DNA from 4 places in the Streptomyces prunicolor genome. Region 3 is predicted to be linked to each of the others. Evidence: riboswitches for the same ligand, from Rfam matches in the RefSeq annotation. Region 3 holds a riboswitch; each other region holds the start of a gene.

What was found. Region 3 has a riboswitch for cyclic di-AMP ahead of OG588_RS42935 (peptidoglycan DD-metalloendopeptidase family protein). Riboswitches for the same ligand answer to the same signal wherever they lie in the genome.
Positions count from the first base shown of each region.
Region 1: linked by a shared signal. The riboswitch ahead of OG588_RS19945 (transglycosylase family protein) and the one ahead of OG588_RS42935 (peptidoglycan DD-metalloendopeptidase family protein) in region 3 are both predicted to bind cyclic di-AMP.
Region 2: linked by a shared signal. The riboswitch ahead of OG588_RS37165 (M23 family metallopeptidase) and the one ahead of OG588_RS42935 (peptidoglycan DD-metalloendopeptidase family protein) in region 3 are both predicted to bind cyclic di-AMP.
Region 4: linked by a shared signal. The riboswitch ahead of OG588_RS01345 (NlpC/P60 family protein) and the one ahead of OG588_RS42935 (peptidoglycan DD-metalloendopeptidase family protein) in region 3 are both predicted to bind cyclic di-AMP.

Region 1 is NZ_CP108676.1:4,429,102-4,433,252, forward strand. Features, by position in the region: gene eno (phosphopyruvate hydratase) at 1-556, opposite strand, end outside; gene OG588_RS19945 (transglycosylase family protein) at 888-1,583, opposite strand; cyclic di-AMP (ydaO/yuaA leader) riboswitch at 1,593-1,773, opposite strand; gene OG588_RS19950 (transglycosylase family protein) at 1,967-2,965, opposite strand; gene OG588_RS19955 (cytochrome P450) at 3,192-4,151, opposite strand, start outside.
Region 2 is NZ_CP108676.1:8,091,064-8,095,214, forward strand. Features, by position in the region: gene OG588_RS37155 (M16 family metallopeptidase) at 1-115, shown strand, start outside; gene OG588_RS37160 (pitrilysin family protein) at 112-1,500, shown strand; cyclic di-AMP (ydaO/yuaA leader) riboswitch at 1,717-1,876, shown strand; gene OG588_RS37165 (M23 family metallopeptidase) at 1,890-2,645, shown strand; gene OG588_RS37170 (GntR family transcriptional regulator) at 2,834-3,538, shown strand; gene OG588_RS37175 (HPr family phosphocarrier protein) at 3,760-4,041, opposite strand.
Region 3 is NZ_CP108676.1:9,469,069-9,473,219, forward strand. Features, by position in the region: gene OG588_RS42930 (alpha-galactosidase) at 1-1,965, shown strand, start outside; cyclic di-AMP (ydaO/yuaA leader) riboswitch at 2,268-2,430, shown strand; gene OG588_RS42935 (peptidoglycan DD-metalloendopeptidase family protein) at 2,435-3,376, shown strand; gene OG588_RS42940 (SGNH/GDSL hydrolase family protein) at 3,572-4,151, shown strand, end outside.
Region 4 is NZ_CP108676.1:310,679-314,829, reverse strand. Features, by position in the region: gene OG588_RS01350 (hypothetical protein) at 1-55, opposite strand, end outside; gene OG588_RS01345 (NlpC/P60 family protein) at 253-1,899, opposite strand; cyclic di-AMP (ydaO/yuaA leader) riboswitch at 1,908-2,081, opposite strand; gene OG588_RS01340 (DUF1996 domain-containing protein) at 2,416-4,151, shown strand, end outside.

The DNA of each region.
Region 1 (4,151 bases), 5.0 Mb from region 3:
CGGCGCCCCAGCGCAGCGCCTCGGAGAAGGACTCCGCGCCGATCGGGGCGATCATGAACTCCTGGATGTCCACGTTCGAGTCGGCGTGCGAGCCGCCGTTCAGGATGTTCATCATCGGGACGGGCAGCAGGTGCGCGTTCGGACCGCCCAGGTAGCGGAAGAGCGGGAGGTCGCTGGCCTCGGCGGCGGCGTGGGCGACGGCGAGGGAGACGCCGAGGATGGCGTTGGCGCCGAGCGCGCCCTTGTTGTCGGTGGCGTCCAGGTCGAACATCGCCTGGTCGATCAGGCGCTGCTCGGTGGCGTCGTAGCCGACCAGCTCCGGGCCGATCTGGTCCATGACGGCGAGGACGGCCTTCTCTACGCCCTTGCCGCCGTAGCGGTTGGGGTCACCGTCGCGCAGCTCGATGGCCTCGAAGGCACCCGTGGAGGCGCCGGACGGAACGGCGGCACGACCCGAGCTGCCGTCGTCGAGGCCGACCTCGACCTCGACCGTGGGGTTGCCTCGGGAGTCCAGGATTTCCCGGGCTACGACGACGTCGATGGACGGCACGAGCATCTCCTTCTTGGGATCTGACGCGACTGCGGCAACACCGCAGCGGCTCTGCGAGACGAGCCTAACCGGCTCAGGCCGATTGGCCATCCGGTCGGCCGCCTGATGGACAGAACCGAGAGTAAATTGTTTCCGAACGGAACAAAGAGTCCCGGGGAAGAACACGGAGACACAAAAAGCCCCGCCCCGGTGCGTACGGGGGAACACGCACCGGAGCGGGGAGCCCGTGGGGGACGGGGGTGACCCTCACGAGGTCTCCATGATGGACACCACGGATGTGAGGGCGCTGTGGTTCAGCTACGAGCCCGATATGTCACTCGGGATCGGTTTCGCGACGTCACTTCAGGTGGAGCTGCTGGCCCGGGAAGATGAAGTCGGCGTCGTCGATGATGTCCTTGTTCAGCTTGAACAGCTGCTGCCAGCCGCCCTTCACCTTGTGCTTCTCGGCGATGGAGCTGAGGGTGTCGCCCTTGACGACCTTGTACTCGCCGTCGCCCTTCTTGACCTTCTTGCCGGTCGGGGTGGAGACGGTCTTCTTGGCGGCCGGGCGCTCGGCGGAGCGGGAGGCGGTGGTGTCGCCCGTGGAACGCTCGGTGGTGCTCTTGGAGGAGCTGGAGCTGTTCGAGCCGCTCGACGAGCTGGAGCTGCCGCCGGAGTAGGAGGCGCCGGAGAGGCCGGTGCCGCAGGTGGGCCAGGCACCCTTGCCCTGGGCGGCGAGAACCTTCTCGGCGACGGCTATCTGCTGGGACTTGGAGGCCTGGTTCGCGGTGGAGGCGTAGGCGGTGCCGCCGTACGCGGCCCACGTCGAGGCGGAGAACTGCAGGCCGCCGTAGTAGCCGTTACCGGTGTTGATGGACCAGTTGCCGCCGGACTCGCAGCTGGCGACCGTGTCCCACTCGGAGGCGGTGGCGGCGGAGGCGCTGCCAGTGGCCATCAGCGGAGCGGCGATCGCGACACCGGTTACACCGGCGAGCGTGGCGACGCGGGTGGCCTTGGACGGACGGCGGTGCTTGCCCTTGCTGGAAAACAGCATGGAAAATCCCAATCCCCTCACCGACGCCTACGAGGTGAGCTGTCGGGTTCGGGCCGTGTGAGTTGCCCGGCCGTGCTCGTACGTCTCGTACGAGCACGACTTAACCCCAAGCCGGTTCCGGTCGTCTCTCAACTCCCGGGCCCGGCGCTTACCTTGGGTCCCCCGCTCCTGCCTACGGCGCTTGACGCGACGACTGTTCCCGGAGGCCGCTGGCAGGACTCGGCGTGTGCGGCAACCGGGGCTCGTGGTGACGAGCGGCCTTGACCGTAGACACGGAATCCACGGAATTCCAAAGACGATCAGGGCTTCTGAGACTCATCCCACACTTTGATCAAACCGGACATTCGACGCGAAGCGTGACGCGAACTCCCGCCGCTGGCTTGCTACTTTTCGTCCGCTTCCGTACCGACGTCCAAGGTCTGACCGGCGGCGATCTGGGTCGGATCGGCGCCTATCACCTTTTTGTTCTCGGCGTAGAGCGCGCGCCATCCGCCGTCGTAGCCAAGGGAGTCGGCGATGGACGCGAGGGAGTCGCCGGCGCGGACGGTGTAGGTCTGCGGCGACACGCTCTCCTCGGCACTGGCGCCGCGGTGCTTGCCGGCACTCTGCTGAGTGCTCTGCTGCTCACCCTGCTGATCGCCGGAATCGCTGAGCGCACCCGTGTCGACGAGGCTCCACTTGCCCACCGCCTGGGCCGAGTTGTCCGATTCGTCGAGTTTCGGGGAGGCGGCGACCGAGTCGTCGCTCGCGGAAGGAGTGGTGGACTTGTCGGACTTGGAAGAGTTGTCCGACGCGGAGGGCGAGGGACTGCTCGACGAGTCGCCGTCGGAGGAGTCGGACGAATTCGAGTCCGTGGTACCAGAGTTGGACAACCCGGAAGAAGCGGACGATCCAGACGAGTCGGAAGAGCCCGAGGAGTCGGAGCCGGAGCCGGAGTCGGAAGAGTCCGTCGGGGTGCCCGAGGGTGAGTCGCTCGCGACGCCCGTGTCGACGTTCGTCGAACCCGAGGTCGTGGTGAGGCCGGAGACCAGCGCGCAGGTCAGCCAAGGGGAGGTGCCCTTGTCGTCGAGGATCTTCTCGGCGACGGCTATCTGCTGGGAGCGGCTGGCCAGGTCGGCGGTCGGGGCGTAGTCGAGGCCGCCGTACTTGTCCCACTCGTCCTCGGACAGCTGCAGGCCGCCGTACTGGCCGTTGCCGCTGTTCTCGCTCCAGGAGCCACCGCTCTCGCAGTTGGCCACCTTGTCCCAGGTGGTGCCGTCGGCGGCGTTCGCGGCGGCGGCGCCGAGGAGGGGGATGGCGATGGCGGAGCCGGTCACGCCGGCCGCGACGAGGATTGCCGGAGCCTGACGGGGGCGACGGTGACGACCGTTCCCGGAGAGCATGCGGAGGCCTTTCGCGTGACAGCGGGGGAGCGCGCGGCGGAAGGGGGTGGGGGGTGGTGCGGGTCGCCGCGCTGGTAGGTGAACGTATCCACAGTCGATCACTTGTCACAAGTTAATGCCACGGAGATCACGTGAAGATCACAGAGTTGAGGAACTGTCACTTTCAGGTTTAGGGGGTCGGATTGCCTGTTCGGCGGCCGTGCGTCTACGGGGTCTGACCGCCCGTTCAGCGTCGCTCCGGGGTGAACTCCACGGGCAGGGTGCGCAGTCCGCGCATGATGAGGCCACCGCGCCAGCGCAAGTCGGCCGGATCTCCGGCAAGTTGCAGGTCGGGCAGGCGGGTGAGGAGCGTGGCGAGCGCGGTCTGGCCCTCCAGGCGGGCGAGCGGGGCGCCGAGGCAGTAGTGGATGCCGTGGCCGTAGCCGAGGTGTTGATTGTCACGCCGCCCGAGATCGAGGACGTCGGGATCGGCGAACCGTTCCGGATCGCGGTCCGCTGCGGCCAGTACGACCAGCACGGGGTCGCCGGCTGCGATGTCCTGCCCGCCGAGGGTGAGGGGGCGGGTGGCGAAGCGCCAGGTGGCGAGCTCCACCGGGCCGTCGTAGCGCAGGAGTTCCTCTACGCCGGTTTCGAGGAGGTCGCGCTCCCCCGCGGCCAGGGACTTCTCCAGGCGGGCGCGCTGCTCGGGGTGGGTGAGGAGGGCGTAGGTCCCGTTGCCGATGAGATTGACGGTCGTCTCGAACCCGGCGAACAGCAGGATGAAGGCCATCGCCGCGGCCTCGTTCTCGGTGAGGTGCTCGCCGTGGTCGGAGGCGCGGATGAGGCCGGAGAGGAGGTCTTCGCCGGGGGGAGGGGTGGGGGTGCCGGAGGGGTTCCTGCCGGGGGTGCCGGGGAGGTTCCCGTCGGGGTGCGGGGTGGGGGTGTCGGAGAGGGCCTCGCGCTTGCGGTGGATGAGGTCGGCGAGATAGCTCCGCATCTTCTTGACGGACCGGGCGACTCCGCCGCGCGGCCCGCCCCCGTGACGGATCATCATGCCCGCCCAGTCCCGGAAGTCGTCCTGGTCCTCGCGGGGGACGCCGAGGAGGTCGCAGATGGCGTAGATGGGGAGCGGGAAGGCGAAGTCGTGGATGAGGTCGGCGGAGCCGTCGTCGGCGAACCGGTCGATGAGGTCGTTCGTCAACTCCTG
Region 2 (4,151 bases), 1.4 Mb from region 3:
GCGCCCCGACAACCGCGCGGTGCTCGTCTACGAGCCCATCGCGGACGAGGATGCCGACGAGGACGACGAAGCGGCGGCCGAGGCCGGCGACGAGAACGAGGAGGCGGCCAAGTGACCGAGCTCGCCACGATGGAATTCCACCCGCAGCCCCAGGCCGGCGAGGCCAGGCCGTGGGCCTTCCCGGCCCCGGAGCGCGGGACGCTCGGCAACGGCCTGACCGTGCTGCGCTGCCACCGCCCCGGCCAGCAGGTCGTCGCCGTCGAGGTGCTCCTGGACGCACCCCTGGAGGCCGAACCGGCCGGCCTGGACGGTGTCGCCACGATCACCGCGCGGGCCTTCTCCGAGGGCACCGACAAGCACTCCGCCGAGGAGTTCGCCGCCGAGCTGGAGCGCTCCGGCGCCACCCTCGACGCGCACGCCGACCACCCCGGACTGCGCCTGAGCCTGGAGGTACCGGCCTCACGGCTGGCCAAGGGCCTCGGCCTGCTGTCCGACGCGCTGCGGGCGCCCGCCTTCGCGGACAGCGAGGTCGAGCGGCTGGTCCGTAACCGCCTCGACGAGATCCCGCACGAGACGGCCAACCCGTCCCGCCGCGCGGCCAAGGAGCTCTCCAAGGAGCTGTTCCCGGTGACCTCGCGCATGTCGCGTCCGCGCCAGGGCACCGAGGAGACCGTCCAGAAGATCGACTCCGGGGCCGTACGCGCCTTCTACGAGCGGCACGTCCGCCCCGCCACGGCCACCGTCGTGGTCGTCGGCGACCTCACCGGCATCGACCTGGACGCGCTGCTCGCCGACACCCTGGGCTCGTGGACGGGCTCCACCGCACAGCCGCGTCCCGTGCCGCCGGTCACCGCCGACGACACCGGGCGGGTCGTGATCGTGCACCGTCCCGGCGCCGTCCAGACCCAGCTGCTCATCGGCCGGGTCGGATCCGACCGGCACGACCGCGTGTGGCCCGCCCAGGTGCTCGGCACGTACTGCCTCGGCGGCACCCTCACCTCACGCCTGGACCGCGTCCTGCGCGAGGAGAAGGGCTACACCTACGGTGTGCGGGCGTTCGGCCAGGTGCTGCGGTCGGCACCCGACGGCACGGGTGCCTCGATGCTCGCCATCAGCGGCTCCGTGGACACCCCGAACACCGGTCCCGCGCTGGACGACCTGTGGACGGTGCTCCGCAAGCTCGCCGAGGGCGGACTCACCGACGCCGAGCGGGACATCGCCGTACAGAACCTCGTCGGGGTGGCGCCGCTCAAGTACGAGACCGCCGCGGCCGTCGCGAGCACGCTGGCCGACCAGGTCGAGCAGCACCTGCCCGACGACTACCAGGCGACGCTGTACCAGCAGCTCGCCGCGACCGGCACCGTGGAGGCCACCGCGGCGGTCGTGAACGCCTTCCCGGTGGACCGTCTGGTGACGATCCTCGTCGGCGACGCGGAGCAGATCAAGGAGCCCGTGGAGGCTCTCGGTATCGGCGAAGTGACCGTCGTCGCGGCCGAGTAGACGACCAGTAGCGAGCCGAAGAGCGGCACGCGCGCGCGTGGGGGCCCTGGTGACTGAAGAGTCATCAGGGCCTCTTAATGTCCGAATTGGGGGAGAGGTTGCCTGTCTGCCCTGTGGCATGTGCAACAAATTCCGTGATCCGTTTGGGGATTGAAAGTGGCCCCCCTTAGCGTCGGTCCGGCTGTCCGTCAGGCACCGCGCCGCACTCGCGGCACCGGACAGTCATCGCCGAGTCCCCGTACGGCGCGAGCCAGGGGAGCCGGGGACCCACGTCCCTGGGGTGAATCGGACGCCCGCGCGCACAGCGAGGGGGTCCGTAGGAGACCTTCCTGCTCCGAACCCGTCAGCTAACCCGGTAGGCGAGAAGGAAGGAAAGGACCAGCCACTCCATGGCGTTCACCCGCGCCACCGGGAAGCACCGTCGCCCGAGCCGGACCCACCGCACCACCGTTCGTGTCGCGAGTGTCGCGGCCCTCACCACCACCGGCGTCGTCGGCACCCTCGCCGGTGCCCCCGCGTTCGCCGCGGAGCCCGCCCCCGAACAGACCGGCCTCACCCCCGTCGTCGCGATGGGCGATTCCGTGGCCGAGAAGATCGACGCCCAGGCCGTCGCCCAGGAGCAGGCCGCCGCCGAAACCCTGGCCAAGGAGACCGCCCGGGCCAAGGCCGCCGCGCAGGCCAAGGCGGAGCGCGAGGCCGAGGTACGTGCCGCCCGCGCCGCCGAGCGCAAGAGGCTCAACACCTTCGTCGCACCGGTCACCGGCTCGTACGTCTCCACCGGCTACAAGACCGGCGGTTCCCTCTGGTCCTCCGGTGTCCACACCGGCATCGACTTCCACGCCTCGACCGGCACCTCCGTGCACGCGGTCGGCTCCGGCACCGTCGTCGAGGCCGGCTGGGGAGGCTCGTACGGCAATGAGGTCGTGATCAAGATGGCCGACGGCATGTACACCATGTACGGCCACCTGTCGTCCATCGGAGTCTCCGTCGGCCAGACGGTCACCCCGGGCCAGCAGATAGGCCTCTCCGGGGCGACCGGCAACGTCACCGGACCGCACCTCCACTTCGAGGCCCGCACGACCGCCGAGTACGGCTCGGACGTCGACCCCGTCGCCTACCTCCGCAAGCACGGCGTGAACGTCTGACGACTCACCGCCGCACTTCCCGAAGCCCTGGCCCATCCGGCCGGGGCTTTCGGCCTTTCCAGGGCCCATCTGTCCAAAAAATATGCATGGATTCCGGTCCGCCATCGGAAATTCCCGCTGATTGCAATAGAGTCACGGAACACACGTCAATCGTCGACGTTTCACGGGGATTAAGGCGGAGGTCGGACATGCGTATTCCGGCGCACTCGGTATGCACGGCGATCCGGGACGACATCGTCGCCGGTGTCTACGAGCGCGGCAGCCGGCTCACGGAGGAACTCCTCGCGCGCCGGTACGGCGTCTCGCGCGTCCCCGTCCGGGAGGCCCTGCGCACGCTGGAGGCCGAGGGGTTCGTGGTGACCCGGCGGCACGCGGGCGCGTGCGTCGCGGAACCGACCGAGCAGGAGGCCGCCGACCTGCTGGAGATGCGGATGCTGCTGGAGCCGCTCGGCGCCTCGCGGGCCGCCCAGCGGCGCACCGAGGCTCACCTGAAGGTGCTGCGCGGCCTCGTCAGGCTGGGCCAGGAGCGCGCCAGGAGGGGCAACAGCGAGGATCTGCGCTCCCTGGGCAGCTGGTTCCACGAGACGCTGGCCCAGGCCTCCGGGAGCCCCGCGCTGACCTCGATGCTGACCCAGCTGCGGCACAAGATCGCCTGGATGTACGCGGTGGACGTACCGGCCAACCCCGTGGAGTCCTGGGCCGAGCACGGCGCCATCGTGGACGCGGTGGCGCGCGGCGACAGCGAGCGAGCGCGGGCGATCACCGCCCTGCACACCGAGCGCGCGGGCACCGCGCACCGGCTGCGCTTTCCCGGCGGGGCGAACGGCGCGAACGGCACGGACCGTGTGAGGACTTCGCAACCTCCCGTAAACATGTCCGGCCTGCGGCATTAACACGGGCACCGTATACAAAGAGGAGATAATTCGCGGGGGATTATTTCTGCTGCCCGTAAGTGGAATTGCGAAGGGCTCGCCCGGTAATTCGGACGAGCCCTTCGAGGTTGTGTGCAGTGTTTTGCGGCGAAAAGCACCGCAACCATCAATTGAGGAACCCCTGCGGCGCGCAACCGCCTCCGCGAGAGCGGCGCCGGTCTAGGCGCAAAGAAGGGGATACCTCAGACGGTCTCGGGGAGTTCCTCAAGACCTTCGGCGACCAGCTTCGCCAAGCGGTCGAGGGCCGCGTCCGCGCCCTCGGCGTCCGACGCGAGGACGATCTCCTCGCCGCCCTGGGCGCCCAGGCCCAGAACCGCGAGCATGGAGGCCGCGTTGACGGGGTTGCCGTCGGCCTTGGCGATCGTCACGGGGATACCCGAGGCCGTGGTGGCCCGGACGAAGATGGAGGCGGGGCGGGCGTGAAGGCCCTCCGCCCAGCCGACGTTGACGCGGCGCTCAGCCATGTGATGCTGCCCTTCAGAGTCTCAGGGTTGTCTAGACCAGTTTCCCACACGTGAAGCGAGCCCGGAGCGGCCCTGTGGACCGTCCGGAGCGAGTCGTCGGACCGCGGCCT
Region 3 (4,151 bases):
CCGGTGATCGCGCTCGCCGACGCCGAGGAACTCGCCGCCCGCCCGCTGCCCGTGGGCTCCTCCTTCGAGTCCCCGCTCGACGGACGCGAGGAGTACCCCGTCGAGGGCGGCCCCCGCTTCGCACGCCCAGCCCTGTCCGTGCGCACGCCCGAGCGTCGCGGCACGGAGTGGACCTTCGAGCGGTACGACACCGAGGGCGACGAACTGCGGCTCCGGTTCCGGGACACCGGCCTCGCGATCACGTTGCACTACCGGACGCGCGGCGACGTCGTAGAGCGCTGGACGACCCTCGACAACGAGGGGGACGAGGCGCTGGAGCTGCTGCGCGCCGACTCCGCCGTGTGGACGTTGCCCGAGCGGGAGGGGTGGCGGCTGTCGCAGTTGCACGGGCGGTGGGCCGCCGAGTCGCGGCTGGTGCGTTCCGACCTCACCTACGGTGAGAAGGTCATCGGCAGCCGGCGCGGACACACCGGGCACCAGCATCTGCCCTGGGTCGCGCTCGACCTCGACGCCACCGAGGAGCGCGGCGAGGTCTACGGCTGCGCCCTCGGCTGGTCGGGGTCCTGGCGGATCGCCGTGGCCCAACTCCCGGACGCGCGCGTGCAGATCGGCGGCGGCGCCGGGTACGACGACTCCGGGCTGCTCCTCCTGGCGCCGGGGGAGTCCTTCACGACCCCCGTCTTCGCCGGACTGTGGAGCGACGCCGGCTTCGGCGGCGCCAGCCGCACCTGGCACGACTACCAGCGGACGTATGTCATCCCGGACGCGGACCAGGACCGGCCGGTGCTCTACAACTCCTGGGAGGCCACGCAGTTCGACATCTCCGAGGAGCAGCAGGGCGTGCTCGCGCGGCGCGCGGCGGCGGCCGGGGTCGAGCTGTTCGTGGTCGACGACGGCTGGTTCGGGAAGCGCACCAGCGACCGCGCCGGACTGGGCGACTGGACCCCGAACCCGGACCGCTTCCCCGGCGGCCTCAAGCCGCTCGCCGACTACGTGCACGCGCTCGGCATGCAGTTCGGTATCTGGGTCGAGCCCGAAATGGTCAATCCGGACAGCGATCTGTACCGCGCGCATCCCGACTGGGTGCAGTTCCAACCCGGACGAAAGCGGACGGAGTTCCGCAATCAGCTCGTGCTGAACCTGGCTCGCGAGGATGTCCAGGAATACCTCTGGGAGCGGCTCGACACGCTCCTCACGAGCGCCCCCATCGACTACGTGAAGTGGGACTTCAACCGCTGCTTCACGGATGCCGGCTGGCCCGGTGACGCCTATCCGCAGCGCCTCTGGGTCGACCATGTGCGCGCCCTGTACGCCCTGTTCGACCGGTTGCGGGCGGCCCACCCGGGCGTCGCCTTCGAGTCCTGCTCCGGTGGTGGCGGCCGGATCGACCTCGGCATCATGAGCCGTACGGACCAGGTGTGGACCTCGGACAACACCGACCCGCTCGACCGGCTCGCCATCCAGCACGGCTTCAGCCAGATCCACCCCGCGCGCGTGATGGCCGCCTGGGTCACCGACAGCCCGAACACTCAGCTCAACGACCGGGTCAGCAGCCTGCGTTTCCGGTTCGTGAGCGCCATGGCCGGGGTGCTCGGGGTGGGCGGCGACCTCTCGGAGTGGACCGAGGAGGAGCTCGCCGAGGCCCGCCGTTGGGTGGACCTCTACAAGGAGATCAGGCCTCTCGTGCAGCACGGCGACCTCCACCGGCTGCGCCCGCCGAGCGGCGGACTCAGTGCCGTGCAGTACGTGCGCGGCGACGAGACCGTCGTCCTCGCCCTGCTCCAGGCGCAGCACTACGGTGAGCCGCTGCCGGCGCTGCGGCTGCGCGGGCTCGACCCGACAGCTTCGTACGAATGCCTCGAAACGGGTGAAGTACACCGGGGGGCCGTGCTGTTGCACCACGGGTTGCGCACCGGGCTGCGCGGTGACCTTGATGCGACGGTTCTCCGGCTGCGTCGCATCTGAGCGCTCTGTCCTAATTGCAGCCTTCGTTCCAACTCGCTCTGGAATAAGGGGACCTGAGGGGCGTGTACGTGAGCAGCGTCATATTCGTGACCGTGGGTCGTTGGTCATGTTCACGTAATTGACGTGCTTTTGCAGGGGAATTGAGGAGTCGAGGCCCGGGGAATTCACGGAGGGTGACTGTGAATTCCCACAGGCAATCACAAGAAACGCAAATCCGTGGAACCTCCTGCTTGTCCCTTTGCGTCTTCCTCGCTTACGTTCGCCACCAATCCGGACGGACGCCCAATCCTGCCGCCGACCGGACTCCGTACTCACCCACCCGTACGCGGCAGGAGCGGGGGACCCACAGGTAAGACGCCTGTTCCGGTCTCCGGAACGGGCTTGGGGTTAAGTCGCGACCAGCGCGCGGCCGGGCATCTCCAGCTCGCACCCGACAGCTCACCTCGCAGGCGCCGGAGAGGAATTCGTCATGCCCGCGAAGGGTAAGCACCGCCGCCCGAAGGCCCAGCGCCTCACCCGCTCGATAGCCGTAGCCGGAACCGGCGGTGCCGCGCTCGCCCTTCCGCTCGTGGGGGCTGCAGGCGCTCATGCCGCCCCTTCGACTTCCGCTCCGGAAAAGGCAGTTCAGTCCGTTCCGGCGGTTGAGAAGGCGGCGACGGAGAAGGCGGCGACCGCGAAAACCGCGGGCGTCAAGACGTATTCGGTGAAGGCGGGCGACTGGCTCGCGAAGATCGCCGAGGAGCAGGATGTCACCGGCGGTTGGAAGAAGATCTACCAGGACAACCGCGAGGTCATCGGTGGGGACCCGTCGCTGATCCACCCGGGCCTGAAGCTCTCCCTCGGCAAGAAGGCCTCGACGGGCGGGACGGACACCGGCACTTCGTCCAAGTCGTCCGGTACTTCGTCTTCTTCGTCCTCGTCGTCCTCTGCTTCTTCTTCTTCTTCTTCTTCGTCGAAGAGCAGCTCGGCCGCGCAGAGCGACAACAGCACCAGTACCTCCACCGGTTACACGCTCCCTGTGACCGGCGGCACCATCGGCACCGGCTATCACGTCGCGGGCAGCATGTGGTCCAGCGGCTATCACACCGGCGTCGACTTCGTCGTCCCGACCGGTACCACCGTCAAGGCGGTCGCCGCGGGCACGGTCGTCTCGGCGGCCTACGACGGCGCCTACGGCAACGAGGTCGTCATCCGGCACGCGGACGGCGAGTACTCGCAGTACGCCCACATGTCGCAGCTGTCGGTCTCGGCCGGCCAGACGGTGACCGAGGGCCAGCAGATCGGCCTCTCCGGCGCGACCGGCAACGTGACCGGCCCGCACCTGCACTTCGAGATCCGGACCACGCCGTACTACGGCTCGGACGTGGACCCGGTCGCCTACCTGCGCTCGCACGGCGTCACCGTCGGCTGACACCGGAGCCCGGAGCCTGGCGCCGGGCAGTTCCGGGGTCAACGCCCCTGATCAGAGGGTTATTCCGACTTTGGACAACCCTTTACAAGTGGCTTATATCACCGCCCGTCAACCCCTAAATACGATCGCGTAGGTCACAGCTCAGGGTGAATTATGGTTGCCGTGGCTAACGATTCGAAGAGTGACAACAGATCAGTGATCGGGTCGTACGTGGCGGTGGGGGACAGCTTCACCGAGGGCGTCGGCGATCCTGGGCCCGACGGGGCGATGGTCGGCTGGGCCGACCGGTTCGCGGTACTGCTCGCGGACCGGCGGCCCGAGGGCGACTTCGAGTACGCCAATCTCGCGGTGCGCGGGAAGCTGCTCGACCAGATCGTGGCCGACCAGCTCACCCGGGCCAAGGAGATCGGGCCCGACCTGGTCACCCTGGCCGCGGGCGGCAACGACATCATCCGTCCGGGCACCGACCCCGACGAGGTCGCCGAGCGCTTCGAACGCGCGGTCGCCGACCTCACCGCCGCCGTCGGCACCGTCATGGTGACGACCGGCTTCGACACCCGCGGCGTGCCCGTGCTCAAGCATCTGCGCGGCAAGATCGCCACCTACAACGGACATGTGCGGGCCATCGCCGACCGCTACGGCTGTCCGGTGCTCGACCTGTGGTCCCTCAAGACGGTCCAGGACCGGCGGGCCTGGGACGGCGACCGGCTCCACCTCTCTCCCGAGGGGCACACGCGCGTGGCACTCCGCGCCGGCCAGGTCCTCGGCGTCGAGG
Region 4 (4,151 bases), 9.2 Mb from region 3:
CGAGCAGGGCCGCGGCACAGAGCGTGACGATTCCGACCATGGTGTGTTTGTACATGTCCGCTCCCGGCCGCCTGTTCGTCCTCGTCACCCCGCACCAGCGGTGGGCCCGCCTGCCGGGGCACGGTCGTCGTGTCTCTGTCGACGCTACGACCGTGTCCCAGGATGCACCACTCGTACGGGTCCATGACGCGGTTGGCCGGGAGTGTCGCGGGGTGTGCGGTCAGGGCCGGGAAATGCCCGGCCCCGATCGGATCAGGCGGGCCGTACGGCGCCCCGGATGGCGGCGGCACCGGCGTAGAAGATCGACTCCTCGCGTATCGGCGTACCCGGGCTCGGCGCGTGGATCATCAGGCCGTTGCCGGTGTAGAGGCCGACGTGGTCGATGCTGTCGTAGAAGAAGATCAGGTCGCCCGCGCGGATGTCCGCGAGCGGGACGAGCGCGCCGGCGCCGGACTGTTCCTGGGCGGTGCGCGGGAGGAGGACGCCCGCGGCCTTCCAGGCGGCCTGGGTGAGGCTGGAGCAGTCGTACGCGTCCGGTCCCGCCGCGCCCCACAGACACGGCCTGCCGATCTGTGCGCGGGCGAAGGCGAGCGCGGTGCTGGTCTTGCTGAGCGTGGTGGGGTCCTGCAGTGCGGCGGGTACGGCCGCGGCGGGCGCCGGGCTGATGGTCGGGGCCGGAGGAAGAATGATCTCCGGGGCCATCGTCGGAGCCGTGGGCAGGGTGAACTCGGGAGCGACGACCGGGGCCGCGGCGAAGGAGACCTCGGCGGCGGGTGGGGTCGGCTGCCACTCCTGCTGCGGCGGACGCCAGTCCGGTTGAGGCGTGAGGTACGAGGTGCGCTGCTCGGTCACCATGGGCATCTGGCCTGTGGCCCAGACCTGTTGCTCGGGGAGGACGGGCAGCTGCCCTGTTTCCCAGGCCTGTTGCTGGGGCACGACCGGCATCTGGCCTGTGGCCCAGGCTTGTTGTTCGGGCACGATGGGCAGCTGCCCCGTGCCCCAGGCCTGCTGCTCGGGCATGACGGGCAGCTGCCCGGTCGACCACGTCTGCTGTTCGGGGACCATGGGCATCGCCCCGGTCGACCAAGTCGTCTCCGCTGTGGGCCAGTTGGTCTGCGCGGGCGGCCAGGTGGCACTCGCCGGGGCCTGTTCGGCGCGCGGAGCGGCGATGTACGGGAGCAGGTTCAGATCCGCGGTGAGTGGGTCGAAGGCCGGTGCCGGGGCAGTCGCGACGGCGAACTGCTGTGCCTCCATGACGGGCGTGGGCGGCACCTCGATGGACGGCACGGGCGGCAGGTCGAGGACGGTCGCCTGGGGCATCTGGGCCATCTGCTGCATTTGTGGTGCCTGAGATGCCTGCACCGCGGCGATCTGAGGCATCTGGGGGGCTTGCGGCGCGGCGGGCGGCAGTGCGGCGACGGGTCCGGCTGTCAACTCGGCGACAGGCGCCGCGAGTTGAGGGGCGGCGGGCCCCGGCACTCCGGTCCCCGCGGTCAGTTCGGCCACGGCGCGGCCGGACTGCGCCTCAAGTGCTCGGGCGCCGCCTTCGGGCTCGGGGCGCCGTTCGGACCGCTCGGGCCGGGCTGCGGCCGGACGGGCGGGAGTCCTGCGGGGCGGTAGGGCCGCCGGTACGGTCGGGCCCAGTTGAGCGCGGGCGCGGTCGAACAACTGCCGGGTGACGGCGTCCTGAGCGGGGTCGGAAGGACGCGACGCGCTGGGACGGGGCTCGACACGCTGGCGTGGAGCGCCGGACATCTTGCGCGTGGCGTTGTAGTTTCCGGTGGCCGTCTCGGCCCTGTCGTAAAGGGAGTTGATCCGCCGCTGCACTTCGTCACGGCTGGGTCGGTCGTCCACGGTGGGGCCACTGCCTCCGGTGCGCGTACTTCGTTCTGCCGGCATGGCAGACGTGCTCCTTCCGTATCGCGCCTACCGAGTTAGCTGTCGGGTTCGGGCGGCCGATCACGGAAGGATTGCCCTACGACCCTTGCCCGGATGGGCAGTTGGGCCGATTCACCCCAAGTCGGTTGGGTCCCCGGTTCCGGCTGTCGCGAGCGACAGACCGGATTCGGCGCAAACCGTGCGGCCCGGCGCTGATCGCCGGAGTAGGTCGTACGGTCTGAGCGCCAACTTAGCCAACGTGTGTGCCTCGTGTGAAGGTTGAAGCGCGATATGTCCGATACGTTTTTGTGACCTTTACCTCTCCCAAACGTGTCGCGGGCTCATGGGTCCGCCGGGCCGGGTGATCCATATGAGGTCGCTATGAATTTTTGGGACGGTTGAACACACCGGCGTCCGGCTCCGTATTGGAACGGGGGATTTCCATGCCGGGACGATCCGGGCCGACCGATACGTGTAGGAGCAACTTCCTTGGCACGCAACACGCGCAGACGCCCCACAGGCGCACGACGCGCGACGATGGCAGCAGTCGCCCTGATGCTGGGCGGCGGAGGACTGGTGGCGGCGAACGTCTACGCGTCGGCGTCCGAAGGTGGTTGGGGCGGTGATTCTGCCCAACAAGGGTCTCCGGATGCGGCCTCGGACGGCGCCACGATCGACTGCCCGGACATCGGCACCCAGTTGACAACGGTCCCCGACGAGGCGAAGACCGAGGTCGACACCCAACTCGCGCTTCTGGACCAGCAGATAACCGAGGCCTACCAGAAACTGAAGGACTCGACGGAGTCCATCCGCCAGGACGCCTCCTTCGCCGACAACGCGATCATGAATCCGTTGAAGGAGAAGCGCGCCGCGACCATCGGACGGATCGGCGACGCCATCGCGCGTGTCGGGGACCGCCCGGAAGGCCTCGACGCCCTCGCGGGCTGCACCCTGATCGCCCCCACGAACGGCGACGAGAACGGCAGCGGGGGCGACGACCAGAGCGGTAGCGCCGACCCGACCGGCCAGGACCAGCAGCAGGGCGACGGCCAGGACCAGCAGGGCAACCAGCAGTCCAGCAACGGGCCCGTCGCCTCGGACTACGCGGACATCACCTCCGTACAGCCCAACGTGAACACCCCGCAGGACCAGGCCGACGCCTCCCGCGGCACGTTCGTCACCGCGTGCGGTGTCAACGAGAACGGCCTGTTCAACTCGGACAACGTGATCGTCGCGCCCGGAGTCACCAACGGCGCCCACCACTTCCACGACTACATCGGCAACCAGTCGAACAACGCCTTCGCGAGCGACGACGACCTGGCGAAGGCCGACACGAGTTGTGAGAACCCGGGCGACAAGTCCACTTACTACTGGCCCGTGTTGCGCCTGCAGAACGGCAAGCAGGAGCAGGACGCCGACAAGCCCGGCGGCGGTACCGAGGGCAACTCCGGTCAGATCGTCACCGCGAAGGCGGCCACGCTGACGTTCGTGGGCAACCCGAAGAGCAAGGTCGTCGCGATGCCGCGCCTCCTGCGCATCATCACCGGCGACGCCAAGGCCTTCGTGAACGGCCCGGCCAACGCCAACGCCTCCTGGAGCTGCACCGGGTTCGAGGACCGGCAGCTCAAGGACAAGTACCCGCTGTGCCCCGCGGGCAGCGACGTGGTGCGCACCTTCAAGTTCCAGAGCTGCTGGGACGGCCGCAACATCGACAGCGCCAACCACCGCACCCACGTGGCCTTCGAGGCCGCCGACGGCTCCTGCCCGGCGGGCTTCGAGGCCATTCCGCAGCTGGTGCAGCGGATCGTCTACGACGTGAACGCGCCGAGCCTCCAGGACGGTGGCAAGACGACCCCGCTGTTCGCGGTGGACTCCTTCCCCGAGCAGCAGCACAAGCCCGTCACGGACCACGGCGACTTCATCAACGTCTTCGACGAGGGCCTGATGAAGGACATGGTCAACTGCATCAACGACGGCAAGAAGTGCGGCGCCGGGACGGACGACGACCCCGGTACCGGCGGCGGTTCGGGCGGCGGCTCGGGTTCGGGCGGCGGCTCGGGTGACCCGGAGGCGTCCCCGACGGCCACCGACACCGCTACGGCGGCGCCCTCCGGCTCCGCGTCCGACGCGCCCAGCGGGAACGGCGGCAATGAGGGGAACGGCGGCAACGGCGGCAACGCCGGGAATGGTGACAACGCCGACCAGCCCACCGCGGATCCCGCGACGAGCGCCCCGGACACCGAGACCAACGCCCCCGAGCCCACGGACACCCA